Regions from separate parts of the Streptomyces sp. NBC_00028 genome, predicted to be linked through region 2. Evidence: riboswitches for the same ligand, from Rfam matches in the RefSeq annotation. Region 2 holds a riboswitch; each other region holds the start of a gene.
The links. A riboswitch is a leader RNA that binds a small molecule or an ion and turns the genes downstream of it on or off. The one in region 2 is predicted to bind cyclic di-AMP.
Positions count from the first base shown of each region.

Region 1: it holds a riboswitch for cyclic di-AMP, as region 2 does, so the genes downstream of both, OG885_RS24300 (M23 family metallopeptidase) here and OG885_RS19110 (transglycosylase SLT domain-containing protein) in region 2, are expected to answer to the same signal.
Region 3: it holds a riboswitch for cyclic di-AMP, as region 2 does, so the genes downstream of both, OG885_RS26900 (transglycosylase family protein) here and OG885_RS19110 (transglycosylase SLT domain-containing protein) in region 2, are expected to answer to the same signal.

Region 1 is NZ_CP108293.1:5,380,096-5,390,400, reverse strand. It holds gene lhgO (L-2-hydroxyglutarate oxidase) at 24-1,235, shown strand; gene trmB (tRNA (guanosine(46)-N7)-methyltransferase TrmB) at 1,379-2,191, shown strand; gene OG885_RS24310 (PrsW family intramembrane metalloprotease) at 2,268-3,602, shown strand; gene OG885_RS24305 (aldo/keto reductase) at 3,609-4,556, opposite strand; gene OG885_RS24300 (M23 family metallopeptidase) at 4,668-5,702, opposite strand; cyclic di-AMP (ydaO/yuaA leader) riboswitch at 5,714-5,871, opposite strand; tRNA gene OG885_RS24295 (tRNA-Met) at 6,177-6,250, opposite strand; gene OG885_RS24290 (alginate lyase family protein) at 6,327-7,541, opposite strand; gene OG885_RS24285 (dihydrofolate reductase family protein) at 7,624-8,751, opposite strand; gene OG885_RS24280 (MarR family winged helix-turn-helix transcriptional regulator) at 8,820-9,323, shown strand; gene ribA (GTP cyclohydrolase II) at 9,466-10,092, shown strand; gene OG885_RS24270 (response regulator) at 10,094-10,305, opposite strand, start outside.
Region 2 is NZ_CP108293.1:4,304,022-4,314,326, reverse strand. It holds gene OG885_RS19135 (ATP-grasp domain-containing protein) at 1-514, shown strand, start outside; gene OG885_RS19130 (FAD-dependent oxidoreductase) at 590-1,786, shown strand; gene OG885_RS19125 (hypothetical protein) at 2,083-2,706, opposite strand; gene OG885_RS19120 (arabinogalactan endo-beta-1,4-galactanase) at 2,788-3,933, opposite strand; gene OG885_RS19115 (HAD family hydrolase) at 4,293-5,099, shown strand; gene OG885_RS19110 (transglycosylase SLT domain-containing protein) at 5,096-5,542, opposite strand; cyclic di-AMP (ydaO/yuaA leader) riboswitch at 5,548-5,727, opposite strand; gene OG885_RS19105 (CocE/NonD family hydrolase) at 5,934-7,928, opposite strand; gene OG885_RS19100 (peptide MFS transporter) at 7,945-9,447, opposite strand; gene OG885_RS19095 (polyprenyl synthetase family protein) at 9,655-10,305, shown strand, end outside.
Region 3 is NZ_CP108293.1:5,973,193-5,983,497, reverse strand. It holds gene OG885_RS26915 (DUF501 domain-containing protein) at 1-483, opposite strand, end outside; gene OG885_RS26910 (septum formation initiator family protein) at 529-1,005, opposite strand; gene eno (phosphopyruvate hydratase) at 1,099-2,385, opposite strand; gene OG885_RS26900 (transglycosylase family protein) at 2,706-3,398, opposite strand; cyclic di-AMP (ydaO/yuaA leader) riboswitch at 3,402-3,569, opposite strand; gene OG885_RS26895 (transglycosylase family protein) at 3,764-4,720, opposite strand; gene OG885_RS26890 (cytochrome P450) at 4,912-6,192, opposite strand; gene OG885_RS26885 (nucleoside triphosphate pyrophosphohydrolase) at 6,360-7,355, opposite strand; gene OG885_RS26880 (SurA N-terminal domain-containing protein) at 7,450-8,094, opposite strand; gene OG885_RS26875 (protein kinase domain-containing protein) at 8,263-9,756, opposite strand; gene OG885_RS26870 (hypothetical protein) at 9,795-10,305, opposite strand, start outside.

The DNA of each region.
Region 1 (10,305 bases), 1.1 Mb from region 2:
TATCGAGGTGGGAGGTGGTGCACATGCGTTCAGCGGTCGCTTACGACTGTGACGTGCTCGTGGTCGGCGGAGGCATCGTCGGGCTGTCCACGGCGTTCGCGATCACGCGTGCCGCGCCAGGGACGCGGGTGACCGTGCTGGAGAAGGAGGCCGGGCCCGCCCGGCACCAGACGGGGCGCAACAGCGGGGTCATCCACAGTGGCATCTATTACCGCCCGGGGTCCTTGAAGGCGCGGTACGCGGTCAAGGGCGCCGCGGAGATGGTGAAGTTCTGCGCGGAGTACGGCATCGCGCACGCGGTCACCGGAAAGCTGATCGTCGCGACCGAGCGGGACGAGCTGCCGCGGCTGCACGGCCTGGTCCAGCGAGGCAGGGAGAACGGCATTCCGGTCCGGGAGCTGGGCGCCGCCCAGATCTCGGAGTACGAGCCGGAGGTGGAGGGCCTCGCCGCCATACACGTCGGCACGACCGGCGTCTGCGACTTCGTCGGCGTCGCCCGGCAGCTCGCGGAGGCGTCCGGGGCGGAGATCCGGTACGGCGCCCGGGTCGAGCGGATCGACCGCCGCCCCGAGCTGGGGGTCGCCGTGCGCACCGCCGCCGGGGACGTGGTCCGCGCACGCGTGCTGGTGAACTGCGCCGGGCTGCACTGCGACGAGGTGGCGCGGCTGGCCGGGGACGACCCGGAGATGCGGATCGTGCCGTTCCGCGGCGAGTACTACGAACTGGCGCGGCCCGAGCTGGTGCGGGGGCTGGTGTATCCGGTGCCGGACCCGGCGTTCCCGTTCCTCGGCGTGCATCTCACGCGCGGGTTCGACGGGGGCGTGCACATCGGGCCCAACGCGGTGCCGGCGCTCGCCCGGGAGGGGTACGGGTGGGGTGTCGTACGGCCGCGGGAGCTGGGTGGGACGCTCGCGTGGCCGGGGTCGTGGCACATAGCGCGGCGGCACTGGCGGTACGGCGCCGGGGAGCTGCGGCGGTCGGTGTCCAAGGCGGCGTTCACCGAGGCGGTGCGGCGGCTGCTGCCGGTCGTGCGGGAGGACGATCTTGTGCCTACGGCGGCGGGGGTGCGGGCGCAGGCCGTGTTGCGGGACGGGACGCTGGTGGATGACTTCCTGATCAAGGAGGGGGCGCGGACGGTGCATGTGCTGAACGCGCCTTCGCCTGCGGCTACGGCCTCGCTGCCGATCGGGCGGGAGGTGGCTCGGCGGGCGTTGGCGGTGCTGGGCGAGGCCTGAGCAGGGAGCCCGGCGTCGGTGCTGGGCGGGGGTGGGTTTCGCTCGCCCGCGCTGGCGGGGTGCCGCTGCGCCCACCCGTGCCGCCCGAGCGGCACGACTGCCCGCAGCTAGGGCGGGGAGACGCACGTAAAATCGACCCCACTGTGTCTGACTCCCGCAACGCCCCCGACGCGTCCCCGCCCTCTCACACCCCCGGTGTGCCCGTTCGGCACACCCGGGCCAAGGGGGAGCCCCGATTTCCCGATGGGCCCAAGCCCGATCCCGCCGGGTCGCACTTCGAGCGGCGGATCCGCAGTTTTCAGCTGCGGCGCAGCCGGGTGACCGCAGGGCAGGCCGACGCGTTGCAGCGGCTGTGGCCCAAGTGGGGGCTGGACATCGACGGGCAGCAGGTCATCGACCTCGGTGAGCTGTTCGGCAACGCCAACCCCGTCGTCCTGGAGATCGGGTTCGGCATGGGTGAGGCCACGGCCCAGATGGCCGACGCCGACCCCGGCACCAACATCCTCGCCGTGGACGTGCACACCCCCGGCCAGGGCAATCTGCTGGGCCTCGCCGACCAGGGCGCCCTGGCCAACGTCCGGGTGGCCAACGGCGACGCCATCATCCTGCTGCGCGAGATGCTCGTCCCCGACGCCCTCGACGGGCTGCGCGTCTACTTCCCCGACCCCTGGCCGAAGAAGCGGCACCACAAGCGGCGGCTGATCCAGCCGGAGTTCCTCAGCCTCGCCGCGACCCGCCTCAGGCCGGGCGCGATCGTGCACTGCGCGACCGACTGGGAGCCGTACGCCGAGCAGATGCTCGAGGTGCTCACAGCGCACCCCGACTTCGAGAACACCCAGGCGGGCGGCGGTTTCGCGCCGCGTCCCGACTACCGGCCGCTGACCCGTTTCGAGGGCCAGGGACTGGACAAGGGACATGTCGTGAACGACCTGTTGTTCCGCCGCGTACAGCGATGAAGAAGCAACGACAAAGAAGCAGGACAGAAGCGAGAGAGACCAGCACCGCAGCCACCCCCCTCGTAAGGTCGATGCCGTGGCCACCTTTCCCCCGTACCCGACGCACCCTCCCACCGGCCCCGCCGGCGGTGCGCTGCGGCACGCGCACTGGTGGCAAAGGAACTGGGTGCGCTACGGCGCCCTGATCACCCTGCTGGCGCTGTCCGGGCTCGTCATCCTCGCCCTGGTGCGTGAACAGACCGGCACCGAGGGCTTCCTGGTCGGCCTCGGCCTGGCGATCCTCCCGGTGCCGCTGCTGATAGCCGCGTTCCGCTGGCTGGACCGGGTCGCACCGGGCCCCTGGCGCAATCTGCTGTTCTGCTTCGCCTGGGGCGCCTGCGCGGCGGCACTGATAGCGATCGTCGCCAACAGCTTCGCGACGCGATGGATAGCGACGGCGACGGCCGACCCGTCCAGCGCGGACACCCTCGGGGCGACGGTGATAGCGCCGGTCGTGGAGGAGTCGGCGAAAGCCGCGGCCGTGCTCCTCGTGTTCCTCTTCCGCAGACGCGACTTCACCGGGATCGTCGACGGCGTGGTGATAGCCGGGGTCACCGCCACCGGCTTCGCGTTCACCGAGAACATCCTCTACCTCGGCACCGCCTTCGGCACCGACCAGCTCACCGGCGACCGCGGCATCGCCTCCGTGACCGCAGCGACCTTCTTCGTGCGGGTCATCATGTCCCCGTTCGCCCACCCCCTGTTCACGGTGCTCACGGGCATCGGCTTCGGCATCGCGGCCCTGTCCGCCGACCGGCAGCACGTCCGCCGGGTCCTGCTCCCCCTGTCCGGCCTGGTGCTGGCGATGGGCATGCACGCCGTCTGGAACGGCTCGTCCACCTTCGGGGAGTACGGCTTCTTCGCCGTCTACGCGGCCTTCATGCTCCCCGCGTTCGGGCTGCTGACCTGGCTGGTCATCTGGACCCGGCAGCGCGAGCTGCGGACCGTCCGCGAGGAGCTGCCCGCCTACGCCGTGACCGGCTGGCTCACCCCCGCCGAACCCTTCGCGCTCGGCTCGATGCGGGCCCGGCGCATCGCCCGCCAGTACGCCCGCCAGCACGCCGGAAGGCCCGCGGCGCGCGCGGTGGCGCAGTACGAGGCGTACGCGACGTCCCTCGCGTTCCTGCGGCACCGCGGGCGCCGCGGCCGCGCCGGCGCCGACTTCGTCGTACGGGAGCGGGAGTTGCTGCACGAGCTGTGGGCCCGGCGCGAGGTCGCACGCCCCGCGCTGGACCACGCGGCCCGTGTGACGGCACCGCCGGTTCCGGTGGTGGCGGCGCCGTGGCCGATGTACGGGGTGTACGGGTACGGGCAGCAGCCGACGCCGTACTCCCAGCCGGCCTATCCCGCGTACAACCCGTACCAGTCCTGACGAGGGTTACGCAGACGCCTCCGTGAGCCGCTCCACCTCCGCGTCCGTGAGCGTCACCTCCGCCACCCGCACCAGCGCCGGCAGCTGCTCCACCGTGCGGGCCGAGGCGATCGGGGCGGCGACCGTCGGCTGGGCGGCGAGCCAGGCCAGGGCGATCGTGGCGACCGGCACCCGGTGGGCCTCGGCGATGTCGTCGAGGGCGGCGAGCACCGAGCGGCCCCGCTCGGTCTCCAGGTGCTTGCCGGCGCCCGCGGCGGCCCGGGCGCCCTCCACCACCTCGCCCTCGCGGTACTTGCCCGTGAGGAACCCGGCCGCGAGCGAGTAGTACGGGACGGCGGCGAGGCCGGTGCGCTCCGCCAGGTCCTGGAGCTCACCCTCGTAGGTCGCGCGCGAGACCAGGTTGTAGTGCGGCTGGAGTGCCACGTACCGGGCCAGGCCCTCGCGCTCGGAGAAGGCCAGCGACTTCTCCAGCCGCTCGGCCGAGATGTTGGAGGCGGCGATGTGCCGCACCTTGCCCGCCCGCACCAGCTCGTCCAGCGCCCCGATGATCTCCTCGACCGGCACTTCGGGCTTGTCGAAGTGGGTGTAGTAGAGGTCGATGTGGTCGGTGCCCAGGCGGCGCAGGGAGGCGTCCGCGGCGGCCTTGATGTTTGCGGCCGTCAGGCCCTGGTACTCCGGGTGCTGGCTGACCTTGGTCGCGATCACGACGTCGTCGCGGTTGCCGCGCGCCTTGACCCACCTGCCGAGAATGGTCTCGGACTCGCCCCCCGAGTTGCCCTGCACCCACGACGAGTAGGAGTCGGCTGTGTCGACGAAGTTGCCGCCCGCGGCGGCGTAGGCGTCGAGGACGGCGAAGGACTGTGCCTCGTCGGCGGTCCAGCCGAAGACGTTGCCGCCGAGGGAGAGCGGGAAGACCTCGAGGTCGGACGTGCCCAGCTTGCGAAGAGAAGTCATGTACGGGATCAACACCCGTACCGGAAGCCGGTATTCCGGACAGGGCGAACCGGCAGCCCTGACGTCGGGGGGTGAGCGTCAGGACCGCCGGGGTTCAGAAGGAGACCCGCCTCAGGGAGTGAGGCCCTTGCTGCGCAGCCACGCCATCGGGTCGATGCCGGTGTCCGCCCCGCCGGGGTGGACCTCCAGGTGCAGATGGGCCCCGGTCACATTGCCGGTCGCGCCCACGCGCCCGATCACATCACCGGTGCTGACCTTCTGGCCGACGCTGACGCTGATCGAGGACTGGTGGCAGAACCACAGCTCGGTGCCGTCGTCGAGGGTGAGGATCGTGCGGTAGCCGTAGGAGCCGGCCCAGCCGGCCTCCGTGATGGTGCCGCTGTGGATGGCCTTGATCAGCGTGCCCGTGGGGGCCGCGAAGTCGAGACCGGTGTGGTAGCCGGAGGACCACAGCGAACCGGCCTGACCGAAGGTCGAGGTGATCGTGTACGAGGAGGTCGGCAGCGTGAACTGCTTGGCGAGCTCGGCGAGACGCTTGGCCTCGGCCTCCTTCGCGGCCTTCTCCTCGGCGGCCTTCTTCGCCTCGGCGGCGTCGTCGGCGGCCTGCTTCAGCGCGGCGGCCTCGGCCTTCGCGGACTGCTCCGCGACCTCGGCCTCGGCGGCGAGCTGGACCTTGTTGTCGACCTGGTTCTGCTGGCTCTCGGCCTGCGCCATGATCCGGTTGCGCAGCGCCTCACCGGCGTCCGAGCCGCTCTCGGCGGTCTCCGTGGTGGTGGTGGCCAGGCTGCTGAGCGCGGTGGCGGAGCCCTTGGGGGCCTCGTCGTCACCGCCGAAGACGCCGCCCACGGAGGGCAGGTCGGGCATCGAGATGGAGACCGGCGGCTTGCCGGTGTTGGCGCTGGCCATGCCGCCCGCGCCGACGGCGGCTATGACACCGACGCCCAGGACGGTGGAGCTGCGGGCGAGTCCTCCGCCGCGCTGCTTGGCCACCCGGTGCTTGCCGCGAGCCGGCCGGAGGGAGTCCTCGGTGGGATTCCAGACGTCCTGCGGACCCTCGTCGTGGTGGTAGCTGCCGTAGCCGAAGGCATCGGTGCTGCGCTGGCTCGGCACATACGGGGCCTCGGGGGCAGGCCGGTTTGACGCCACGTGGGCGTGCTCCTTTCCTTCCTTCTCGCCTACCGGGTTAGCTGACGGGTTCGGAGCAGGAAGGTCTCCTACGCGCGTATAACCGCCGTGCTGCCACGGCGACTTACGCGTGATTCACCCCAAGTTGGTGGTTCCCCGGTTCCCTTGCGGGATTCGGCGCGTGCGCACGGAGCCGACTCTTGTGACGGCTGGGACGACCGCGCTGCGTTATCGAACGTTAATAGACCCGGGGTGCTGATTCCAAGCTGTTCCGCTTGATCATTAACCTTTTTCAGCAGGACGTAGGGGTCATGGCCGGTGAAAAACGGGCGAGTTGACCCGGCCTCAGCAAGCTCACAGGGATTGACGGTATGTCAGTTGTTATGCGGAGGGGGGTCGCGCGATCACCCGCCGTGACAACCGCCGCACGAGGGGGAAACGGCCCGGAAACGACTCAGGGCCGGAATCCATTGGATTCCGGCCCTGGGCCATCAGTAGCGGGGACAGGATTTGAACCTGCGACCTCTGGGTTATGAGCCCAGCGAGCTACCGAGCTGCTCCACCCCGCGGCGATGACTCAATAGTACGCCATCCGCGGGGTTGCTCGCGCACGCATTACCCGTGGGCCCGCCTGACCTGTGTTTCTCAGTCGGCCGGGTTGCCCGCGTGGGTCAGGGTCTCCCAGGAGACGAAGAGGTTGTCGGTGCCCGCCGGGCGGGTCTCCTCGGCGAGTTTGCGGGCCGCCGGGACGGAGAGACCCAGGCGGCCCTCCAGGTGGTTGAGGGCGACCTCCAGGTCCGGGCCCATGGTCCGGTCCACCTTCCCGCCGCACAGCCACGCGGGCGCGGACTCGCCGGCCTGGTAGCGGGCGTGGAAGGCGAGGGTGCTCTTGAGCCGGTCCTTGATCTCGCCGTAGAGGTCGATGCCCTGGTGCCAGGCGGTCTCGGCGATGTGGGCGGTGGCCGCGACGGAGTAGCCGACGTGCTTGAAGTTGCGGCAGGTCTCCTGGGACATGCCGTCCTTGTACGTCTTCTGCCCGAACCAGTACGCCGTCAGCTTCTGCGGTGTGGTGACGCTCGACCCCTTGGGGGTGAGCGGCAGCGTGCCGTCCTTCGCCAGGTAGAAGTAGGCGGGCACGCGCTCCCGGAACCGTTCGAGGGCGTGCTCGAAGGCCCCCCGGTCCTCCAGGAAGACGGCGATCCCGATGGCCGCGTCGGTCATCACGAGGTCCCAGTTGCCGTTGTAGTCGGGGACCTTGCGGGTCACGGTCGGCAGATACGCCGTGCGCAGCATGGTCTCGAACCGCGCGACCCGGTCCGCCGGCCAGCCCGCGCCGGGGCTGTACCGGACGATCTCGGCCGCCCGGGCCCACGTCGACCCGGCCCACCCGGTCTGGAGCCCGGCGTCCTCCTCGGTGTGCCGGCGCATCTTCGCCGACCAGGCGTCCAGGATCTCCCTGGCCTTCAGGGCGTGCTGCCGCTTGCCGGTGATCCGGAAGAGGAGGGCCTGGGTGTAGGCGGCGATGGCGTCCTCGCGCTCCTCGACACAGCCGTGCGCCGGGCGGTCGGCGTGGTCACCGCCGGGGCAGTCGACACTCGCGTACGGCTCGGGCTCGTACTCGTACGCCCCGTACTTGCTGTCCCGCATCCCGAGGTACGCCTTCAGCCACGGCTGCTTCCCGGCGGTGACGTTCTGCTTCACGGCCGCCAACTGCGCCTCGCTGACGAGGACACCGGGGTGGGTGAAGGCGGCGTCCGCGGGGAGGGCGCGGGCCATGGTGCGGGTGTCGGCGCCGGTCGTCCCGCAGGCGGTGGCGAGGAGGGGGACCAGCAGGAGAGCGGCGGTACGTCGGGACCTCATAGGGGAAGCGTGGCCCGGGGGGTGTCGGGGCGCAGGATCTGATGGGCCGATAGGAGTCGGCGCGGCCCGCGGCGGCGCGAACTCACCCCAGCAGATGAAGGTTCGGCGCCTTGGCCCGCTCCTCGTACTCCGGCAGGACGACGACGTCCACACCCGCCGACGCCAGCAGTCCGTTGCCGTCCGCCGCCGTCACGAACGTGTCCGGCTCCCGCCAGCTCGTCACCACCCGGCGCACCCCGGCGTCGAGGATCAGCCGGGCGCAGGGCGCAGGACGGGAGGCGCGGCGGGCGCACGGTTCGAGGCTGCTGTAGACGGTCGCCGAAGCCAGCCGGGGATCGTCCGCGCCGATCTTCGCCAGCGCGGCCTCCTCCGCGTGTACGACGGGGTCGGCGCCCTCCCTCGAATATCCGCGGGCGAGTTCCGTGCCGTCGGCGGCGACCACGACCGCGCCGACGCTGAAGGCGGTCCGCGAGGGCGGACAGAGGGCCGCCAGTTCACAGGCGAGGCGGAGCCAGTGGTGGTCGGCGGGCGTGGCGAGCGGGCCGGTGCCGGGGGCCGTGGGCTCGTAGCGCATGAGGACCACGTCCTCGATCTGCCGGGTCTCCACCAGGCGCAGGCGTCCGTCCTGGTAGCCGCCGGGGCCGAAGAGGCGGGGGGCCTCCGGGGTGCCGACGAACAGCGGGGCGAGGACCAGCTGGAGTTCGTCGGCGAGGCCCTGCTGGAGGAGCTGGGTGTGGATACGGCCGCCGCCCTCGACCATGAGGCGGTCCACGCCCCGGGCGGCGAGGTCGGCGAGGAGGCGGCGCCAGTCGATGTCGGGGCCGAGGGCGGCCACCTCGGCGGCCAGGCCGTGCGCCTTGGCCCGTTCGGCGCCCTGGTCCGTCGTATAGACGAGCTTGTCGCCGCCCGTGTGCCAGAACCTCGCCTCCGGGTCGAGGTCGCCCGAGCCGCTGACCGTGACCTTCAGGGGGTACTCCGGCTTGCCTGCCGCCACCCGGGCCGCGCGGCGCTCCGGGGAGTTCACGAGGAGGCGCGGGTTGTCGGCGCGGATGGTGCCGGCGCCGATCAGGATCGCGTCGACGGAGGCGCGGACCTCGTCGACGCGGTCGAAGTCGGCCGGGGAGGAGAGGAGGAGCCGGTCGGGGCCCAGATCGTCGAGGTAGCCGTCGAGGGAGACGGCGGCGGAGAGGAGGACGTACGGGTGCGGCATCGGAGCGGTCCCTCTCGCTGTGACGTGCGGCTCTTGGTTCAAGTTTGAAACAAACTTACACTGGCTCTATGACGACTCGCTGGCTCACTCCCGAGGAGCAGCGCGCCTGGCGCGCGTACATCGCCGCGGCGCACCTCCTGGAGGACGCGATCGACCGGCAGCTCCAGCAGGACGCCGGCATGCCGCACCTGTACTACTCCATCCTCTCCACTCTCTCCGAGGCGCCGGAGCGGCGGCTGCGGATGACCGATCTCGCCGAGGGACTGAAGATCACGCGGCCCCGGCTCACCTATGCCGTGACCCGGCTGGAGAAGGACGGGCTGGTCGGGCGGGAGAGCTGTCGCTGGGACAAGCGCGGCAGCATCGCCGTACTGACCGACGAGGGGCTGGCGGAGGTGGAGCGGGCGGCGCCGGGACATGTCGAGGCGGTCCGCTCCGCCCTCTTCGACCGGCTCACCCCGGAGCAGGTGGGGCAGCTGGAGGAGATCTCCCGGGCGATCGCGGACGGGCTCCAGGAGGACACGGGGGACGAGGTTCCGTGGCGGCGGCGGTCGTCACCGTCCTGTTCGTGACGAGGGTCGCCACGAGGTCGCGACGAGGTTCGTGACGAGCGCCATAATTCTGTTGCTTCAAATTTAAAGCATGGGGTAGGGTCTCGAACCGTAGATCTGATTCAAATCTGAAGCAGATATGTCTACGGACCGGAGTACCCGCATGACCGACCTCCCCGCCGCAACCCAGCGCTCCCGTGTCCGCGTGCCCCTGCGCTTCGGTGACGGCTACCGCGTCGACTCCGAGCTGGTCACCTTCCACGGACTGGTCGACGGCCAGGAACACCTGGCGGTCGTCCTCGGCGAGCCGGGCCCGAACCCCCTGGTCCGGCTGCACTCCGAGTGCCTCACCGGCGACGTCTTCGGCTCCGCCCGCTGCGACTGCGGCCCGCAGCTGCGCGAGGCGGTCGAGCGCATCGCCGAACGCGGCGGCGTGCTGCTGTACCTCCGTCAGGAGGGCCGCGGCATCGGTCTCTACAACAAGCTCGACGCGTACGCCCTCCAGGACCAGGGTCTCGACACCTACGCCGCGAACACCGCGCTGGGCCTGCCCGAGGACGACCGCGACTACACGGCCGCCGCGCAGATGCTGAAGGCCCTGGGCATCGAGTCGCTCGACCTCCTGTCCAACAACCCCGACAAGGCGGGCCAGCTGCGCGACCTCGGCATCGACGTCCGCGACCGGGTGCCCACCGGTGTCTTCACCACCGCCCACAACGTCCGCTATCTGCGGGCCAAGGTGCTCCAGACCCAGCACACGCTGCCGCTGGGTGAGCTGAGCGTCGGCTGACTCACTTCGGCGGGGTGTGCGCGAGGTAGGCCAGGACGGCCAGCACCCGGCGGTGGCCGCTGTCACTCGGGGGCAGACCGAGCTTCAGGAAGACGTTGCCGATGTGCTTGTGGACGGCGCGTTCGGTGACGACGAGGGTCTTCGCGATGGTCGCGTTGTCGTGGCCCTCCGCCATGAGTTCGAGGGTCTCGCGCTCGCGCGGGGTGAGCGAGT
Region 2 (10,305 bases):
CTCCTGGCCGCCGCACGCCGGAATGACGGCGAACGCGTATGTCGTCGACAATCCGGAACTCGCGGACCTGGCCGCGCGTTTCATCAAACAGATCGGCTTCACCGGAATCATCGACCTCGACCTGCGCTTCGACCGGCGCGACGGGCTGTACAAGCTCCTCGACTTCAACCCCCGCATGGGCGCCCAGTTCCGGCTCTTCGAGAACGAGTCGGGGGTGGACGTCGTCCGCGCCATGCATCTGGATCTGACCGGCCGCTCCGTTCCGGAGGGGGAACAGCGCGCCGGGCACCGGTACATCGTGGAGAACATCGACCTGCCCGCCCTCCTCGCCTACCGCCGCAGCGGCTATACGACACCGCACGCGCCGGCCCGGGCGAGCGGGACCGAGCTGGCCTGGCTCGCGGGTGACGACCCGCTGCCGTTCCTCACGATGCTCGCGCGCTTCGTACGGCCGGGCGCGAAACACCTGTACCAACTGTGGCGGACCAACCACCGTGGCGCCGCCGCCCCTTGACGTGCCGAGTAAAGGCGCGACCACAGCACACGCACCACCACGAAGTGACGAAGTGATGTCCTGGGGAGGGACTTCGTGATCCGACCAGTCGCAGTCATCGGCGCCGGGCCTTTCGGGCTGTCGACCGCCGCACATCTCAGGGCCCGCGGCATCCCCGTCCGCGTCTTCGGCGAACCCATGGTGAGCTGGCGCGACCACATGCCCGCGGGCATGCTCCTCAAGTCCACCCCGGTGGCCTCCAACCTGGACGCCCCGCAGCCGGGCCACACCCTGGCCGACTACTGCGACGCGGCGGGCATACCGCGGCTGGTGACCGACGAGGACATCATCCCCGTCGAGACCTTCATCGCGTACGGCGCGTGGTTCCAGCAGAAGCTGGTGCCCGAGCTGGAGCGGGTGCGGGTCGTGTCCGTCGACCGGGACAAGGACCACGGCTTCGAACTGAAGCTGGACTCGGGGGAATTGTTCAGCGCCCGCGCGGTCGTCGTGGCCACGGGGCTCTCGGGCCTCGCACACCTGCCCCCCGAGCTCACGCTCGCCGACGGCCCCAGCCCGACGGGCCCCGTCTCCCACAGCTCCCAGCACCACGACCTCAGCCGCTTCTCGGGCCGCGACCTGATCGTCGTCGGCGCGGGTCAGTCCGCGCTGGAGACGGCCGCCCTCGCGGCGGAGGCCGGCGCCCAGGTCAGGGTCGTGGCGCGCGGCCGGGGCAGCGTCGCCTTCGGCGCACCGCCCTGGCAGCAGCCCCGGCTGCGCCCGGAGTCGCCGTTCGGCCGCGCCTGGTCGCTGTGGGCGCTCAGCTACTACCCCCACCCCTACCGCCATCTCCCGGCCCAGGCCCGCCACTACCTGGTCCGCCGGGTCCTCGGCCCGCTCGGCGCCTGGTGGCTGCGCGACCGCTTCGAGGGCAAGGTGCGGGTCAGCGAGGTCCGCCGCGTCCTCAAGGCCGACACCGCCGACGGCCACCCGTCCCTGTCCGTCCTCACCCCGACCGGCCACACCGAGCGCCTCGCCGCGGACCACGTCATCGCCGCGACCGGCTACCGCGTCGACCTCGCCGCGATGGACTTCCTCGGCCATGAGCTGCGCACCCGGCTCGCGGTGAGCCGGGGCGCGCCAAGGCTCGGCGCCGGTTACGTCTCCTCGGTGCCGGGCCTGTACTTCACGGGCCTCCCGTCGGCGTCGTCGTACGGGCCGGTGATGCGCTTCGTGTGCGGCACGGAGTTCGCCTCCCCGAGGCTGGCGAAACACCTGGCGACGGCCCACGGCTAGCGCCGGTCGGGCACGGGGCAGCGCCGGTCGGGCACGGGGCAGCGTCGGTCGGGCACGGGGCAGCGTCGGTCGGGCACGGGGCAGCGCCGGTCGGGCACGGGGCAGCGCCGGTCGGGCACGGGGCAGCGCCGGTCGGGCACGGGGCAGCACCGGTCGGGCACGGGGCAGCACCGGTCCGGCACAGGGCTAGCGCCCGTCCGGCACAGGGGCAGCGCCGGTCCGGCGCAGGGATAGCACCAGCCCCGCACAGGGCTGGCGCCGGTCCGGCCCGCGGGTAGGGCCGGCCAGGCCGGGGATCAGATCTCCCCGGCCGCCCGCTGCCACGCCATGAACTCCTCGACCAGCTCCGGCGGATTGGCGTACTCCGTCGCGTGTGCCTCCCAGCCGGGGCAGTCCATGTCGAAGACGATGACAGGCAGCGGGCGCCCGAAGGTCTTCTCGATCACGCCGTCGGCGTGGAGATGGCGGGCGAGGTCGATGACGGCGTCGTAGAAGTGCAGGCGGAGGAGGTCGGTCCGGGCGCTGAGGTCGTCGTCGTCCAGCACCCGGCCGAGGTCGAACTCACCGTCGTACCAGACACCGAGCTGCCTGACCTCCTCCACATACACCCGGCTGCCCACCGGGTCCTCGGGGATGTTGCCGAGCATCTCGAAGCCGTCGAGGAGCCAGTAGGCGTAATTCCAGCGGACCTCGCCCTCGTCACCCGGGTACCTCTCCCGCTCGTACTGGCTCTCGGTGTTGTAGCCGATGGCCACGTACGGGTGGCGGTCGTCGGCGTCGACGCGCCAGATGCGGAAGGAGAGGGCGTACATCTCGGGCTTGAGCCGCTCGGGAAAGCGTTCGAGGACGCCGACCGCCGCCGCCCGCAGATGGTCCAGGAAGGTCTCCGGCTGACCCGTTCGATCCGTTCGATCCGTCACCCCGCGAGGATCTCACCCACACCGACAGGAGCCCACCGTGGGGACAGCCCTGTCAGTGCCCTGTCAGTGCCCTGACGGCGACTACGACCGGTACCGCCCCAGCGTCCGCAGCCCCGGCAGCGCCCGGTCCTCGAAGTCGAACAGGGCCAGGTTCTCCCACGCGTTGCCGGACGTCGGGTCCTCCGGGTTCCAGCCGCTGCCTGAGCGGTAGGTCCAGGCGCCCTCCCAGTAGCAGTGGCCGAGGCCCTGACCGCCGGGGACTGCGGCCATGAGGTCGGCCACCGCGCGCAGCCACGCGGCCTGGCCCTCGGGGGTGGCGGGGAAGCCCGGGGTGAGCTGGGAGGGGCTGTTGAGGATGTCGTTGACGTCGTCCTCGCTGCTCAGCGTGAACGGGTACGCGGTCTCGGCGATGACGACGGGCTTGCCGTAACGGGCGGTGATGTCCGCGAAGTTGGCGGCGGCCGCGTCAAGGCCACCGTGCCAGAAGGGGTAATACGACTGGGCGATGATGTCGAAGTCGAGGCCCTGGGCGACCGCGTTGTCGAACCACCAGCGGGACGTGCCGTTGTCACCGCCCGCGGCGAGGTGCAGCATCGTGCGGATACGGGGCTGGGTGTCCCGCGCGGCGCTCAGCCCGGCCTTCAGGAGCAGGGCGAGATTGCCCCAACCCCCGCCGTCACTGCCCCAGTTCTTGCCCTCGGGCCACAGCATGCCGCCGTTGATCTCATTGCCGACCTGCACGAACGCGGCCGGGGTGCCCTGGCGCCGCAGTGCGCCCAGTACGTCGGCCGTGTGGTCGTACACCGCACGGGACAGGCCCGTCACGTCCAGGTCCGCCCACGCGGCCGGCTTGCTCTGGTGCCCCGGGTCGGCCCACGTGTCGGAGTAGTGGAAGTCGACCCAGATGCCGATGCCGGCCCGTCGCAGCCGGCGGGCGAGGGGCAGGATGTGCGCCTTGTTGTTGTAGCCGTCGACCGGGTCGACCCACACCTTCAGCCGGGCGTGGCTGATCCCCGCGCGGGCGAGCAGCCGGACCGGGTCCTCGCGGCGGCCGTCGGCGGTGCGGTACACGGCGCCGTGGTCCTCGTTCTTGGGCAGCGAGGAGATGTCGACGGCCCGGATCTCCAGGCGGCGCCCGCCCGTTGAGGCCGCGGCCGGCACCGCTCCCAGCACGGGGACGGCCAGCGCGGCGGCTCCCGCAGCGGTGAGCACACTGCGTCTACGCATGTCAGGGTCCTTTCACAGAGCAAGAGAAAACGCCCCCGCGTCTGTGAGCGTGCACATACTTCAGAGAGGGGGGACACCCGCGAGCAACAGTAGGAAACCCGACAGACCCTTCCTTGACAAGAGGGTGAAATGCTTCGTTCTCTGTGCACGCTCACAGAAACTCACGGACGCTCACGGATCCGTGGCCACGTCCCGCGGCCTCAACGGGACGCGGGCCGGCTCTCCGAGGACCCCAACTCCCCTGTCGTGGTGCGGGATTCCACTGGGGCGCCAACCGGAGCCGACGTCAACGGATGTGAAAGGTGCGGCCGTCCGGTTCGCGTCGAGTCGGCGGGGGATTCCATCCGTATTCTCTGATCATGGCCGCACCCACCGCATATTCACTCGTCGCCACTGACCTGGACGGAACCCTCCTCCGGGGCGACGACACGCTCTCCGACCGCTCGCTCGCCGCGCTCGCGCGGGTGGCGGCGGCCGGGGCCCGGCATCTGGTGGTGACCGGCCGACCGGCCCCCAGAGTGCGGCCGCTCCTCGACGACCTCGGCAGCACCGGCCTCGCGGTGTGCGGGCAGGGCGCGCAGGTCTACGACGCCGGCGCGGACCGTCTGCTGTGGTCGGTCACCCTGGACCGGGAGCTGGCCGAGACCGCGCTCGGCAAGATCGAGGCCGAGGTGGGGCAGGTGTACGCCGCCGTCGACCAGGACGGGGTCGACGGGCTCACGCTCATCGAGCCGGGCTATCTGATGCCGCACCCGACCCTGCCCGCCGTGCGGGTGGGCCGCCGCGACGACCTGTGGTGCGAGCCGATCAGCAAGGTGCTGCTGCGCCACCCCGCCCTGTCGGACGACGAGTTGGCGGCGACCGCGCGCGGAGTCGTCGGTTCCCTCGCGACGGTGACGATGTCCGGCCCCGGCACCGTCGAACTCCAGCCATGCGGCATCACCAAGGCGACGGGCCTCGCGCTGGCCGCCGAGTACCTCGGCCTCGGCCCGCGGGACACCCTCGCCTTCGGCGACATGCCCAACGACATCCCCATGTTCGACTGGGCGGCCCATGGTGTCGCGATGGCCAACGCCCACCCCGAACTCAAGGCGGTGGCCGACGAGGTGACCCTGTCGAACGAGGACGACGGCATCGCCGTCGTCCTCGAACGGCTGTACTTCTAGTAGGCGCCCCAGACGTTGTCGATCGACCCGTACCGCTGCGCCGCGTAGTTGCAGGCCGCGGTGATGTTCGCGACCGGGTCGTAGGAGTTCCACGAGGTGCCGGCCACGTGGTACGCGTTGAAGGTCGGGTCGATCACCTGGAGCAGGCCCTTGGAGGGCGTGCCCGCGATCGCATTGGAGTCCCAGTTGTTGATGGCGTACGGGTTGCCCGAGGACTCACGGATGACGTTGCGGTAGATGCCGTCGTAGCTGCCGGGGATCCCGTTCTGGGCCATGACCTGGAGCGAGGCGCGGATCCAGCCGTCGAGGGTGTCGGAGTAGCCGAGCGAGGTGGCGGTGACCGTGGTCGTGGTGGCCGCGGACGCGGTGGTCGCGCCGACGACGGGGAAGGCGAGTGCGGCGACGGCGGCACCGGTGACGGCGAGCTTGCGGGACAGACGCATGACGAAGTTCCTCTCCGGCGCCTGCGAGGTGAGCTGTCGGGTTCGGGCGGGAGCTGCCCGGCCATGCCGAAGTAGGCATGACTTCACCCCAAGCCGTACCGGAATGTCCGAAGACGTCCGGTCCGGCGACTTACCTGGTTCCCCCGCTCCTGCCGTGAAGTTCTCTGTGTGAGCGGTCTACGGGTGGCGGCAGGATTAGGCGTCCACCCGGGCCGGGAACGTATGCGACTGCACATGTCCGAAACAAGTACCGGATTCACAGATCGCACCTGTTGACCTTGGTGCGTGGATTGTGAGGCCCGGAATTACGGGGATTCGGGGCGTGGAAGCGTGAGGCATGTCACCGCCGAGCACGAGAACGGCAAATCGGGCAATCGCGCCCAACTGGCGTTTAACCGGCGGTCCGTGGAATCCGCTTCTCCCAGGTCCGATGGAAGACCACCTCGTCGCCCTCGGTGCAGATCACCTCGTTGGAGGTCAGGAACACAGCCGCCTCACAGGTGATCTCCGAGCGGGTCCGGACGGTCGTGTCCCAGCCCAGCTCCGGCCGGTGCAGCCGGATCGACCACTCCGAGCGGGCACGGGCCGACAGGGGGTCCGTCTCGTCGACCGTGTACGTCTCCAGCGCGTCCTCGGTGAACTCCAGGCCGTCGGGATAGACCCGGGTGCCGCCGTACCGCGGATCGACCTCAAGGCACCACTCGCCCTTGGCGACATCCCGGACGACCAGCCGCTCGGGGCGGGGTTCGTCGAGGGTGGCCGGGAAGTTGACGCCCAGGGGTGCGGACTGTTCGGGGTCCTCGAAGCCGATGTCGGCTGCCAAGTCATGGGTCCTGACCGGCAGTTCGAGGAAACTGCCCGCCGGGTCCAGCGTGAAGCCGGCCTCCGACTCGGGCTGCGGCCAGATCCACGGCCAGTAGGCGGAGGAGACCGCGAGCCGGATGCGATGACCCGGCGGGAAGACATGCCCGATGCCGTTCAGCTCGAAGACGACCTCCCCGGTCGCCCCCGGCTCCCACGGCACCGCCCGGTCCCGCCCGAGCCGCGCCGACAGATTCAGCACGCCCCGGGTGACCAGCGTCGACGCGCCGTCCGGCGCCACATCGCACAACCGTGCGATCACCTGCCCGCGCGGCACCTCGCACGTCACCCGCAACCGCACCCGGGGCCGCCCCAGCACCCAGGTCTCCTCACCCACCGCGAACTCGAAACAGGCCGAACGGGCGTCCTCCTCCCGCTGGTCCGGCGGCAGATCGGCATCGTTCCCGAACGGGAAGAAGCGCCCGGCGTCCACCCCCGTGTGCTGCGGGGAGCGGACGAGGACGGGGGCGCCCTGGAGGCCGTACGAGATGGTCGTGACGTGCGGGGAGGGCCAGGCCGGCTCACCGACCCAGCGGCCCGGGAGGGTGTCGTAGGCCGTGGCGGGGCGGTGCGAGTCGCTGACGTAGGCCCGCAGGAGGGGCTCGCGCATGACGCCGGTGTCGACGCCCTTCAGGTGCTGGTCCCACCAGCGCAGGGTCTCCTGGAGGAAGCCGATCGCCGGGCCCGGCGGCAGCCCGCGGTCCGGGTACTGGTGGGACCAGGGACCGACGATCCCGCGGACCCGGTCCGGCGGCAGATGCTCGACCAGACGGAGGACCGTGTCGCGGTACGGGTCGTGCCAGCCGCCCACCGCCAGGACCGCCGCGTCGATCGCGCCGTAGTCCTCGCAGACGCTGCCGTGGCGCCAGTAGGCGTCGCGGGTCTGGTGGTCCAGCCAGGTGTGGATGAACGGGTCGACGTGCTCCAGGCGTTCGAGCCACAGGTCCCGCCAGCCCGGGCCCGCGTACCGCGGATCGGGTGGCCGGGAGACGAAGGCCAGCATGGTCGCGGCCCAGGCGTGCATGTCGACGGCGAGGACGGAACCTCCCATGTAGTGCACGTCGTTGTCATAGCGGTCGTCGGTGGAGCAGACCGTGACGACCGCCTTGAGCGGCTCGGGCGCGAGGGCCGCGATCTGGAGTGAGTTGAAGCCGCCCCAGGAGATGCCGAACATACCCACCCGGCCGTCGCACCAGGGCTGCGCCGCCAGCCAGTTGACCACTTCGACCCCGTCGGCCAGCTCGGTCGCCGAGTACTCGTCCGTCGGCAGCCCCTCGCTGTTGCCGTGCCCGCGGACGTCGACGCGCACGGAGGCGTACCCGTGGCCCGCGTACCAGGGGTGGCGCTGGAAGTCGCGGGGCGCGGTCCAGTCGGTGAGCCGGTACGGCAGGTATTCGAGCAGAGCGGGTACCGGTTCTTCGGTGAGCGGTCGCCACACGCGCGCGTACAGCCGCGTCCCGTCCGGAAGCGGGATGCGGAGGTCCTCGTGGGCCGTCTCGTAGGGGAAGGACGTACGGATGTGCAGGCTCATCGCTGTGACCTCAGTGGACGGGGTGCATGGTGCGGCGCAGCCAGGGCGCGGCGGCCATCACCGCGAGACCCGCGGCCACCGCGATCGCGCCGTTGACGCCGAAGTAGGCCGGGTGGGAGACGTCGTCGTAGAGCTTCACCGTCTGCGCCTGGATGCCGTTGGCGAGGGCGAGGGAGAGGAACCAGAGGGACATGGTCTGGCTGGAGAAGGCGGCCGGGGCCAGCTTGGTGGTGGCCGACATGCCGGAGGTCTCCAGGAGCACGTCGCCGAGGCCCAGGAGCAGATAGGAGCCGACGATCCACCAGACGGACATCAGATAGTCGTCGCCGCTGTGCCCGCTCGTCGGCACGACCATGAGCAGGAACGACAGACCGCCGAGTACGACCCCGATGGCGATCTTGTTGGAGGCGTGCGGCTGGCCGCGGCCCATCCGCACCCACAGCGCGGCCACGACGGGCGCGAGCCCGACCTCGAAGGCGCCCAGCGCGGAGGCGTACCAGCTGGCCGGGAAGTCGAAGCCGAGGATCGTCGTCTCGGCGTTCGTCGAGGCCAGCAGCATCATTGTCGAGTAGGCCTGGAAGAGGATGAAGTTGAAGACCGTCGAGGCGAGGAAGAGCACGATGTACGGCTTGAGGCGGCCGCGTTCCTCGGCGGTCACCCGGGGGCTCGTGAACATCACCGTGAAGTAGACGACCGGCGCGATCACCGAGACCAGCGTGAGCAGGTCGACGAACCGGTCCATGGTCAGCCAGCCGGCCAGCGCGAGCGCGGTGGCGACCAGGCCCACGACCACGACACCCAGCACGATCAGCCCCACCGCCCGCCGCATCGGGCCCCGCGCCAGCGCGAACTCCGCGGCGTGTCTGCGCCCGGCCAGGTGACGGCGCCCGGCGACGTACTGGACGAGCCCGAAGGTCATGCCGATCGCGGCGGCCGAGAAACCCCAGTGCCAGCCCTTGTGGTCGCCCAGCCAGCCGGTGATCAGGGGGCCCGCGAAGGCGCCGATGTTGATCGCCATGTAGTACAGCGCGAACCCGGCGTCCCGCCGCTCGTCGTCGGTCCGGTAGAGCTTGCCGACCATGGTGGCCACGTTGGGCTTGAGCAGCCCGGTGCCGGCGCTGATCAGCCCGAGGCCCACCCAGGTCATGGTCGCGGTCGGCACGGCCATGGAGTAGTGCCCGCAGGCGATCAGGATGCCGCCCCACAGCACCGCTCGGTACGAGCCGAGCATGCGGTCGGCGAGCCAGCCGCCGGCGACGGAGACGAGGTAGACGAGGGTGCCGTAGGCAGCGGAGACGGAGGCGGCGGTTCCGGCCGACATGCCCATGCCCTCGTTCGCCACCGAGTCGGCGAAGTACAGGACGAGGATGGCCTGCATGCCCAGGAACGAGAAGCGCTCCCAGACCTCCAGACCGGAGAGGGTGAGCAGGCCTTTCGGCTGGCCGAAGAAGGCGGTGTCGTCCTCGGGGGGTGGCTGACTTCCGGGCTCTACGTCGACACTGGTTCCAGACACACTCCACTACTTCCGCTTAAGTCGATAGATATCCGTTCTTTTCAGGTGATCAGAAACATACCGGCCGTGATCCGATACCGCCCGCGCTGCACGGGTGGGGGGCGACGGTGATCGAAAGGTGACCGGATACGCTGACTTGAGTGAAGGCAGCGACCTATCGACAAACCGCGTAAGCGCCAGTAGACACCAGCAGACAGGAGACCCCTCGTGACCGTCGTCGGGCCGTTCGGGCTGAGCGTGCGGGACCAGGCTCTCGAAGCCGATGTCCAGGCCGGATTGGCTGCTGTCGAGGAGGGTTTGCTCGAAGCGACCAAGAGCGAGGTCCCCTTCATCACGGAGGCCGCACAGCATCTCGTCCGCGCGGGCGGCAAGCGCTTCCGGCCGCTGCTCGTGATGCTCACCGCCCAGTTCGGCGACCCCTACGCACCCGGTGTGGTGCCGTCGGCGGTGGTTGTCGAGCTGACCCATCTGGCGACGCTGTACCACGACGACGTGATGGACGAGGCGACGGTGCGGCGCGGCGTCGACGCCGCGAACACCCGCTGGGGCAACTCCGTCGCCGTCCTCACGGGTGACTTCCTGTTCGCCCGCGCCTCACAGATCCTCGCCGACCTAGGGCCCGAGGCGGTCCGTATCCAGGCCGAGGCGTTCGAGCGGCTGGTGACCGGACAGATCCTGGAGACCGCCGGGCCGGTGGACGGCCGGGACCCGGTCGAGCACTACCTGGATGTGCTGGGCGGCAAGACGGGATCGCTGATCGCGGTGGCGTGCCGGTTCGGCTCCATGATGTCGGGTGCCGACGAGACGGTGGTCGACGTGCTGACGCAGTACGGGGAGCGGCTCGGCGTCGCCTTCCAG
Region 3 (10,305 bases), 1.7 Mb from region 2:
CCACTCCGGCAGCATCGCAAGGGCCTCGTCGCCGAGCGGGTTCACGCCGGGGCCCGCGGCCAAGGAGTGCGCCACCAGTACATGCAGGCACTTCACCCGGTCCGGCATGCCTCCCGCGCTCGGGAAGCCCTTGAGCTCCTCGATCTCGTCACGCCGCCGGACATAGTCCTCGTGCGCGGCGCGATACGCCGCGGCGAGCTCGGGGTCGGCCGCCAGCCGCTCCGTCATCTCCTTCATCACGCCGTTCGCCTCCAGCGTCCCGATCGCCGAGTTCGCCTTCGGGCACGTCAGGTAGTACAGCGTCGGGAAGGGCGTGCCGTCGGGCAGACGCGGGGCCGTCTCCACCACGTCCGGCTGCCCGCAGGGGCACCGGTGCGCGATGGCGCGCAGCCCGCGCGGCGGACGCCCGAGCTGCTGCTTGAAGGCCTCGACGTCGGCGTCGGTCGGCTCGGTGCGCGGGGTGGTGGGCGGAGGCGTTTCCATGCCTGTCTTTCTCTGGTTCAGCTTCACTGGTCGAAGACGTCGGATTCACTGGTCGGAGGCGTCGGACTTGTCGACCCCGTCCCAGACGTTCGAGTACCAGGGACGGTCCGCCGCCCCCAGCTCGGCGCGCGACTGCTCGGCCGCGCCCGGGTCGACGACGACGAACCCCGTCTCCCCCGGCATCACATAGTGCAGCCGCTGCCGGATCTGCTGCTCGGCGTACGCGTCGTCCTGCCACCGCGCCTTGAGGTCGCGCAGCTGCTCGACGCGCTGCCGGGCCTGCTCCTGCTGCCGCTGCAGATCGGAGATCTCGGCGCGCTGGGAGACGTACTGCCTTATCGGGTAGGCGAGCGCGACGACGAGCGAGCACAGGACGAGGGCGAGCAGCGCCGCGCGGCCGGTGAGCCGGGAGCGGCGGGCCTGGCGTTTGGTCTGGGAGCGGTAGACCCGGGCCGCGGTCTGCTCGCCGAGCAGCCGGATCCGGGTCGCGGTGGAGAAACGATCCCGGTCCTTGACGGCCATCTCTCACTCCCGTTCACCCACGCGCGTACGTCCCCGCACACGGTACGGGACCGAGTACGGGGACGTACGTACGACGCTGTCCTTGAGGGGGTGTCAGCCCTTGAAGCGCGGGAACGCGCTACGGCCGGCGTACACCGCGGCGTCGTCGAGGATCTCCTCGATGCGCAGCAGCTGGTTGTACTTGGCGACGCGGTCCGAGCGGGCCGGGGCGCCGGTCTTGATCTGGCCGCAGTTCACCGCGACGGCGAGGTCGGCGATGGTGACGTCCTCGGTCTCGCCGGAGCGGTGGGACATCATGCACTTGAAGCCGTTGCGCTGGGCCATCTCGACGGCGTCCAGGGTCTCGGTCAGCGAACCGATCTGGTTGACCTTGACGAGCAGGGCGTTGGCGGAGCCCTCCTCGATGCCGCGGGCCAGGCGCTCCGGGTTGGTGACGAAGAGGTCGTCGCCGACGATCTGGACCTTGTCGCCCAGCTTCTCGGTGATGACGTTCCAGCCGGCCCAGTCGTCCTCGAACAGCGGGTCCTCGATGGAGACGAGCGGGTACGCCGCCACGAGCTCCTCGTAGTACTCCGTCATCTCGGCGGCCGAGCGGGACTTGCCCTCGAACTCGTACTTGCCGTCCTTGTAGAACTCGGACGCGGCGACGTCGAGCGCGAGCGCGATCTGCTCACCGGGGATGTAACCGGCCTGCTTGATGGCCTCGACGATGAGGTCGAGGGCGGCGCGGTTGGACTCCAGGTTCGGGGCGAAGCCGCCCTCGTCGCCGAGGCCGGTGGACAGGCCCTTGGTCTTCAGCACCTTCTTGAGGGTGTGGTAGACCTCGGCGCCCCAGCGCAGCGCCTCGGAGAAGGACTCCGCGCCGATCGGGGCGATCATGAACTCCTGGATGTCCACGTTGGAGTCGGCGTGCGAGCCGCCGTTCAGGATGTTCATCATCGGCACCGGCAGCAGGTGCGCGTTCGGGCCGCCCAGGTAGCGGAAGAGCGGGAGGTCGCTGGCCTCGGAGGCGGCGTGGGCGACGGCGAGGGAGACGCCGAGGATGGCGTTGGCGCCGAGGGAGCCCTTGTTGTCGGTGGCGTCCAGGTCGAACATGGCCTGGTCGATCAGGCGCTGCTCGGTGGCGTCGTAGCCGACCAGCTCGGGGCCGATCTGCTCGATGACGGCGAGGACGGCCTTCTCGACACCCTTGCCCATGTAGCGGTTCGGGTCACCGTCGCGAAGCTCGATGGCCTCGAAGGCGCCCGTGGAGGCGCCGGAGGGGACGGCGGCACGACCCGTGCTGCCGTCGTCGAGGCCGACCTCGACCTCGACCGTGGGGTTGCCTCGGGAGTCCAGGATTTCCCGGGCTACGACGACGTCGATGGACGGCACGAGCATCTCCTTCTTGGGATGTGACGCGGCTACGGCACTGCCGCAGCGGCTCTGCGAGACGAGCCTAACCGGCTCCGGGCGATCGGCCACCGCGTGGACCGCCCCCTGGACAGAACCGAGAGTAAATTGTTTCCGAACGGAACAAAGAGACTCGGGTACGAGGGCGTAAAACACCCGGGCGTGAAAAACCCCGCTCCGGTGCGTACGGGGGAACACGCACCGGAGCGGGGAGCCCGTGGGGGACGGGGGTGACCCTCACGAGGCCTTCAGTATGAGGACCACGGATGTGAGGGCGCTGTGGTTCAGCTGGGCGTTGCCCGGCTGCCCTACTTGAGGTGCAGCTGCTGGCCCGGGTAGATGAAGTCGGCGTCGCTGATGATGTCCTTGTTCAGCTTGAACAGCTTCTGCCAGCCGCCCTTGACGTCGTGCTTCTCGGCGATGGAGCTGAGGGTGTCACCCTTGACGACCTTGTACTCGCCGTCGCCCTTCTTGACCTTCTTGCCGGTCGGGGTGGTGACGGTCTTCTTGGCGGTCGTGCGCTCCGAGGAACGGGACGTCGACTGCTCGGAGGAGCGGGTGCTGGTGCTGCTGTCGCTCGACGAGCTGGAGGAGCCGGAGGAGGACGAGCTGCCGCCGCCGGTGTAGGTGGCGCCGGACAGGCCCACACCACAGGTCGGCCAGGCGCCCTTGCCCTGGGCGGCGAGGACCTTCTCGGCTATCTCGATCTGCTGCGACTTGGAGGCCTGGTCGGCGGTGGAGGCGTACGCCGTGCCGCCGTACGCGGCCCAGGTCGAGGCGGAGAACTGCAGACCGCCGTAGTAGCCGTTGCCGGTGTTGATGGACCAGTTGCCGCCCGACTCGCACTGGGCGACGGCGTCCCACTCGGAGGCGGTGGCGGCGGAGGCGTTGCCGGCCGCCATCAGCGGGGCGGCGATGGCGACACCGGTGACGCCGGCGAGCGCGGCGACGCGGGTGGCCTTGGACGGACGACGGTGCTTGCCCTTGCCGGAAAACAGCATGGTGGATCCCCTCACCGACGCCTGCGAGGTGAGCTGTCGGGTTCGGGCCGGTTGAGTTGCCCGGCCGCGCATCTCCCGATGCGCGGCTTCACCCCAAGCCGGTCCAGCGTGAACTGCTGGGCCCGGCACTTACCTTGGGTCCCCCGCTCCTGCCTACGGCGCTTGACGCGACGACTGTTCCCGTACGGCCGCTGGCAGGATTCGGCGTTGCGGCAGCCGGGGCTCGTGGTGACGAGCGGTGTTGACCGTAGCCACGGAATCCGGGGAATTTCAAAGACGATCAGGGCTTCTGAGACTCATCCCACACTTTCGCCAAACCGGACATTCGGCGCGAAGCATGACGTGAACTCCCGCCGGTTTTCGCCCTATTCAGACCCGACTACGAGGGTCTGACCGGGCATGATGGCGCTCGGGTCGGTGCCGATGACCTTCTTGTTCACGGCGTAGAGCCGACGCCATCCGCCGTCGAGCCCAAGGGAGTCGGCGATGGAGGCGAGCGTGTCGCCCTCGCGGACGGTGTACGCCTTCTCGGCGGCGCTCGCGCCACGGTGCCGACCGGTACCGGCGCCGTCTTCGCTGTCGGCACCGAGAGCGCCGATGTCGACGAGGCTCGAAGAACCGCCCTCCTGCCACGAGTTGTCCGATTCGACCTCATTGGCCGGAACTGTGGGCGAGCTGTCGGGCGACTGTGAATCGGCGGGATCAGAGTCGGACGTGTCCGACTTGGAAGACTTGTCCGGCGAGGCGGAGGGCGAGGCGGAGGCATCACCGGAGGCACTGCCGGACGCGTCGCCGGAGGCATCGGTGGAGGCGTCGCCCGACGAGTCGGACTCCGAGGAGTTGGACAACCCGGACGATTCCGACCCCGAGCCGGACGCATCGGACGCGGAGCCGGCCCCGTCGGACGAGTCGCTCCCGACACCCGTGTCGACATCGGCCGAGCCGGAGTCCTTGCTCAGCCCGTTGAGCAGCCCGCAGGCGCCCCAGACGCCGACACCCTGGTCCGCGAGGACCTTCTCGGCGACGGCTATCTGCTGGTTGCGGCTGGCCAGGTCGGCGGTCGGGGCGTAGTCGAGGCCGCCGTACTTCTCCCAGTTCTCCTGGGAGAGGCTGAGCCCGCCGTAGGTACCGTCACCGTTGTTCTGACTCCAGGAGCCGTCGGTCTCGCACTTGGCGACCTTGTCCCAGGTGCTCCCGTCGGCCGCGTTCGCGGCGGTGGCGGCGAGCAGCGGGATCGCGATGGCGGAGCCGGTCACTCCGGCCGCGACGAGAAGCGCCGGAGCTTGGCGGGGGCGACGGTGACGACCGTTCCCGGTGAGCATGCGGGGACCTTTCGGAGACAGCGGTGACCGGCGTGGCGGGTGGTGCTGGTCGCCACGCTGGTTGGTGAACGTATCGGCAGACGATCACTTGTCACAAGTTAATGCCGCGCAGATCACGTGAAGATCACAGAGATGAGGGCGTGTCACGTTTACAACGACCTGCACTGATGGCCGAGTTGGCGCGAACCCTGCTACGAGGTCGGCGTGAACTCGACAGGCAACGTCCGCAGCCCACGCATGATGAGGCCGCCACGCCATCTCAAATCGGCTGAATCCACCGCGAGTCGAAGGTCGGGGAGCCGGGTGAGCAGGGTGGCGAGCGCGGTCTGACCCTCCAGTCGGGCGAGCGGTGCGCCGAGGCAGTAGTGGATGCCGTGGCCATAGCCGAGGTGCTGGTTGTCACGGCGGGACAGGTCGAGGGTGTCGGGGTCCGCGAACCGTGCGGGGTCCCGGTCGGCGGCGGCGAGCACGACGAGCACGGGATCGCCGGCGGCGATGTCCTGCCCTCCGACGGTGAGCGGCTGAGTGGCGAAGCGCCACGTGGCGAGCTCCACCGGGCCGTCGTAGCGCAGGAGTTCCTCGACACCGGTCTCCAGGAGGCCCCTCTCGCCTGCGGCGAGGGAGTCCTGGAGGCGGGCACGTTGGTCGGGGTGGGTCATCAGGGCAAACAGCCCATTACCCACCAAATTGACCGTGGTCTCGAACCCCGCGAACAAAAGGATGAAGGCCATCGCCGCGGCCTCGTTCTCGGTGAGGTGCTCGCCGTGGTCGGAGGCGCGGATAAGGCCGGAGATCAGGTCCTCGCCGGGGACGGGGTCGGCGGGGAGGCTCTCGCGCTTGCGGTGGATGAGCTCCAGCAGATATCCGCGCATCTTCTTCACCGACCGCGCGACCCCGCCGCGCGGCCCTCCCCCGTGCCGGATCATCATGCCTGCCCAGTCCCGGAAGTCGTCCTGGTCCTCGCGGGGGACGCCGAGCAGGTCGCAGATGGCGTAGATGGGGAGCGGGAACGCGAACTCGTGGATGAGGTCGGCGGAGCCCTGTGCGGCGAACCGGTCGATCAGCTGATCGGTCAACTCCTGCACGCGCGGAGCGAACTCGGCGACCCGGCGCGGCGTGAACGCCTTGCTGACGAGCCGGCGCAGCCTCGTGTGGTCCGGCGGGTCGATGTTGAGCAGATGCGTCATCAACTCCGCCTTGCGCTCACCGGGGATGCCGGTCTTCCCCTTGGCGTGCGCGGGCTCGTCGTGGTGCGCGGGGTTCTTGCTGAGCCGCTGGTCGGCGAGGGCCTGCTTGGCGTCGGCGTAACGCGTGACCAGCCACGCCTCCACACCACTCGGCAACCGCGTCCGGTGCACGGGCGCGTGTTCGCGGAGCCAGGCGTAGGCGGGGTAGGGGTCGGTGGCGAACTCCCAGGTGAAGAGTTCGGGGGCCGTGGGGGTGGTGCGCTCGGCGAGGGGCTGGTCGGTCACTCCTTGACGGTATCCGGGTTTTCCGCCGACACCTGCGCGGGATCCGGGTGACCCGTCTCGGCGGCCTTGCGCTACGACCGCCCAGCTTCGCCGGCCCGCCACGGACGGATGTCGGCGTACCAGGCACCCAGCCCCTCAGCCACCCAGCGCCTCAGCCACCCAGCCCCTCATTCACCCAGCCCCTCAGCCGCCCGAACCGCGTCCCGATAGGCCCGCGCCGCGACCCGCAGCGCCGCCTCCGGGTCGACGCCCTCGGACTCGGCGGCGGCTGCCAGTGCGAGCAGTTCGTAGCCGATGCCCTCGCCCTTCGGGAGCGGTACCTCCAGGCCCGCCGTGCGGACCCGTGACGACAGTTTCGTGGCGAGGGCCAGGGCGGGCTGGCCGAGGGGGATGCCGTCCGTCACCGACTCGCGCTGCTTCTCTATCGCCTTGGTGCGCAGCCAGTGGGCCTTGACCTCCTCGGGGGTCGAGGCGGTCTCGTCGCCGAAGACGTGGGGGTGGCGGTGGATGAGCTTGGTGACGATGCCGCCCGCCACGTCGTCGATGGAGAAGGGGGCCTCGGGGTGCTCCTCCGCGATGCGGGCGTGGAAGACGACCTGGAGGAGGACGTCGCCGAGTTCCTCGCGGAGTTCGTCGCGGTCGCCGTCCTCGATGGCCTCGACGAGTTCGTACGCCTCCTCGATGCCGTACTTGGCCAGGCCCTTGTGGGTCTGCTGCGAGGACCAGGGGCATTCGGCGCGGATGCGGTCCATGACCTGGACGAGGTCGAGGAGGCGGGCGCCGGGGAGGTCGTAGGAGGCGGGGAGGAGTTCCAGGTCGGGCATGGACACGCGGCCCGAGCCGGCGAGGCGGGCGAGGCCGTCGGTGAGGGCCGGTTCGCCCTCACCGGTCGCCACGACGACCACGGTGCGACCGCCCGCGCAGGCGGCGACCAGTTCCTCCGCCGTCGGCGACGCCTCGTCGACCCTTGTCCCGGCCTCGCGCAGATACGGCAGCTGCGGGTGCGCTCCGTCGGCGCACAGCACGCGGTCGGCGGCGTGCAGGGTCCGCCAGGCGGGCCAGGACAGCAGGCCGGGGGCGACGCGGTGGCTGGTGGTCAGCAGGACGATGCGGCCGGGGGCCGCGGGGGTGTCCGGCGTGGCTGCGGGGCTGGTGGTGTTCACGGTTCGAAGCTAACCCACGCCGCCGACAGCCCCGCGAGTCATCCACAGGGCGATCGGCGGTGCCGTACCGTTCCGCCGCCGCACGTTTCCCGGGTCAGGCCGTCTGCTGGGTTCCCGATGCCGTGACCTCGCGTACCCACGGTGTCTTGGCGTCGACGCGGCTGCTCTTCTCGACGTCCCAGGTGCCGTAGCGGGGGTTGAGGTCGACGTCGAGTTCCTTGGACGCCTTGGACAGGGCCGCCCAGAAGGCGGGCTGGCTGGTGTCGGTGCCGAGTGCGGCGGCGAGTTTCTGGGCCTCCAGCTGGAGGCGGAGGTTGTCGTCGAGGCGCTCGGGGGCGACGCCGTACTGCTGGAGCCAGGCCGTCTCCAGGGCCTTGGAGCCGCCGGCCTGCTGTTCCAGACCGGTGCGCATGGTCTGGATCTCCTTGCGGGTGACGGTGATGCCGGCGTCCTCGGCGGCGCGGTGCAGGACCTGGTCGAGGACCATGCCGTGCAGGGTGTCGCGGGCGAGGGTGCCGGTCTTGGCGATGGCCTGCGCGTACTGAGCGTCGTCCGGCAGCGCGGCGCGCTGGGCGTCGCGCACCTCGTTCACCCTGGTCTCCAGTTGCGCGACGGTGATCCGCTGGTCGCCGACGACGGCGGCCGCGCCGGGATGCGCGTCGCTGCCGCAGGCGGTGAGCAGCGGCGCCGCGACGATCGCGGCGGAGAGGAGGAACGCGGTGCGACGACGGCGGTGCAAGGAAGCCTCCCGAGGAGATTGTGCGACGGTGCACAAAGTCTTGCGGTGATCGATGGTAGGCAGTGGGCAAGCTCTGGCCAACCCATTCGACCAACGATTCACCGGGACTTGGGGCACCGGCGCGGCACGGCGTGCCCTGCACCCCGGCCGAAGGCGCCCTGACGGGTCTCAGCCGCGCACCTGTCCCAGCCACTCCAGCGTCCGGCGTACCTCCGCCGCGAGGGGGTGGCCGGGGCCGTGGAGGTGTTCGACGTCGTGGACGAGGCGGGCCAGGGTGTCGTGGGCGGCGGGGCGGTCGCCGAGGGCGAGTAGGAGGTGGCCGATGCGGCGGCGGATGTCGTGGGCCATGTCGGGGTCGCCGGCCACGTACTGGTTCTCGTAGAAGGGGAGCAGGGCGCGGTATTCCGCCAGGGCCGCCGCCGGTTCGCCCAGTTGTTCGAGGCACTGGGCGGCGTCGTAGCGGAAGCGGAGGGACTGGGGGTCGGCGTGGCCGGCCTCGGCGGCCCGTTCGTCGGCGAGGCGGCGCAGTTCGGGCAGCGCGCGCCGGTACTGGCCGTCGTCCATGAGCGTGGCGGCGTACTGCTTGCGCAGGGTGCGGACGACCGGTGAGTGCTCGCCGTGCTGCTCGGCCGCGGCGGGCAGGATCGCGCCGAGGATGTCGACGGCCTGGGTGATGCGGCCCTCGCCGAGGAGGCGCTTGACCTCGTCGACGGCGCGCGCGACGTCGGGTTTCTCGGCGGGGGGCGTGTGCGGCACGGCGGGCGTCGGCTGGGGCGCGGGCGTGCGGGCGCGGTCCGGCCAGGGGGCGTGCGGGCGCAGGAAGGGGCGCGTGGGGTCGAGCGGCGCCCCCGTGGGCATCCCGCGCGCGGGCAGGAGCGCCTCCAGGTGCTCGTAGACCTCCTGCGCGCTGGCGGGCCGGTGCTGCGGGTCCTTGGCGAGCAGGCGCAGGACGAGCGTCTCGAGCGCTTCCGGCACCTCCGGGCGCAGACGGCGTACGGGGAGCGGGGGCTCGTAGAGGTGGCGGTGCAGTACGCCGAGCGCCGTGGAGCCGGAGAACGGGACGTCACCACTCAGGAGTTCGTGGAGCAGCACGCCGAGCGCGTAGAGGTCGGTGTACGGGCCGACGGCGCCGCCCATGGCCTGCTCGGGCGCCATGTAGGCGGGCGAACCGATGGGGGTGCCGGTGTGGGTGAGGCGGGTGGTGTCGGCGTCCATGACGGAGGCGACACCGAGGTCGAGGACGGTGACGGTGCCGTCCTGCTTCACCATCACGTTGCGCGGCTTGAGGTCGCGGTGGACGATCGGCACGGCGTGCACGGCGCTCAGTACGGCGCAGAGTTGCGCGGCGACCGCGACGGCCCACTGCCAGGGATACGGGTCGTGCTCGGCGAGGTGGTCCGAGAGGTCCGCGCCGTCGACGTACTGCATGACGAGGAACAGCTCCTCGCCCTCGCTGCCCGCGTCGTGCACGGTGACGAGCCCGGGGTGGTCGACCTGCGCGGTCACCCGGCACTCGCGCACGAACCGGCGGCGCAGCTCGTCCGCCTCCTGCCCGGCGACCTTGTCGGGGCGCAGCAGCTTCACCGCCACGCGCCGGTCCAGCCGTTGGTCGTACGCCGTCCAGACCTGTCCCATGCCGCCCTGTCCGATGAGCGTGGACAGTTCATAGCGGCCGGCGACGACACGTCCTGTCGCCACGGTCACCTTCCGCCCTCGTGGTTGCCGCCGGCCTGGCCGTCCTGCCGGCGCAGATAGTCACTGAGCTCGTCCAGCTCGGCACGCACCTGGTCGATCCGGGCGGGCGCGGGGCGCTGGGGCGCGGGTGGGGGCGTGTGGGGCGCGGGAGGTTGCGGCATGGGGATCTGCTGGTGCGGCTGCGGGATCGGGGCGGGCGCCTGCGGCAGGGTCGTGGCGGTGTACGGCGACGGTGCGGGGGGCTGGGGCTGGGTGTGGGGCTGCGGATAGCCGTACGCCGGTGAGGGCGTCGGGGCCGGGGCGGGCTGCGTGGCGTACGCGCTGTAGCGGAGCTGGTGGAAGTGGCGTACGTCCGCGGAGAGGTAGTACGCGATCGCCGCCACCAGCGTGCCGAACAGCAGGGCCATGCCGGTCCAGCCGCCCGCGGTGTGGATCTCGTCGCCCGGTTCGATGCCGATCAGCACGAGCCCGAGGGTGACCGCGACGAGCGAGGCGGCGAACAGCGCCCAGTCGAGT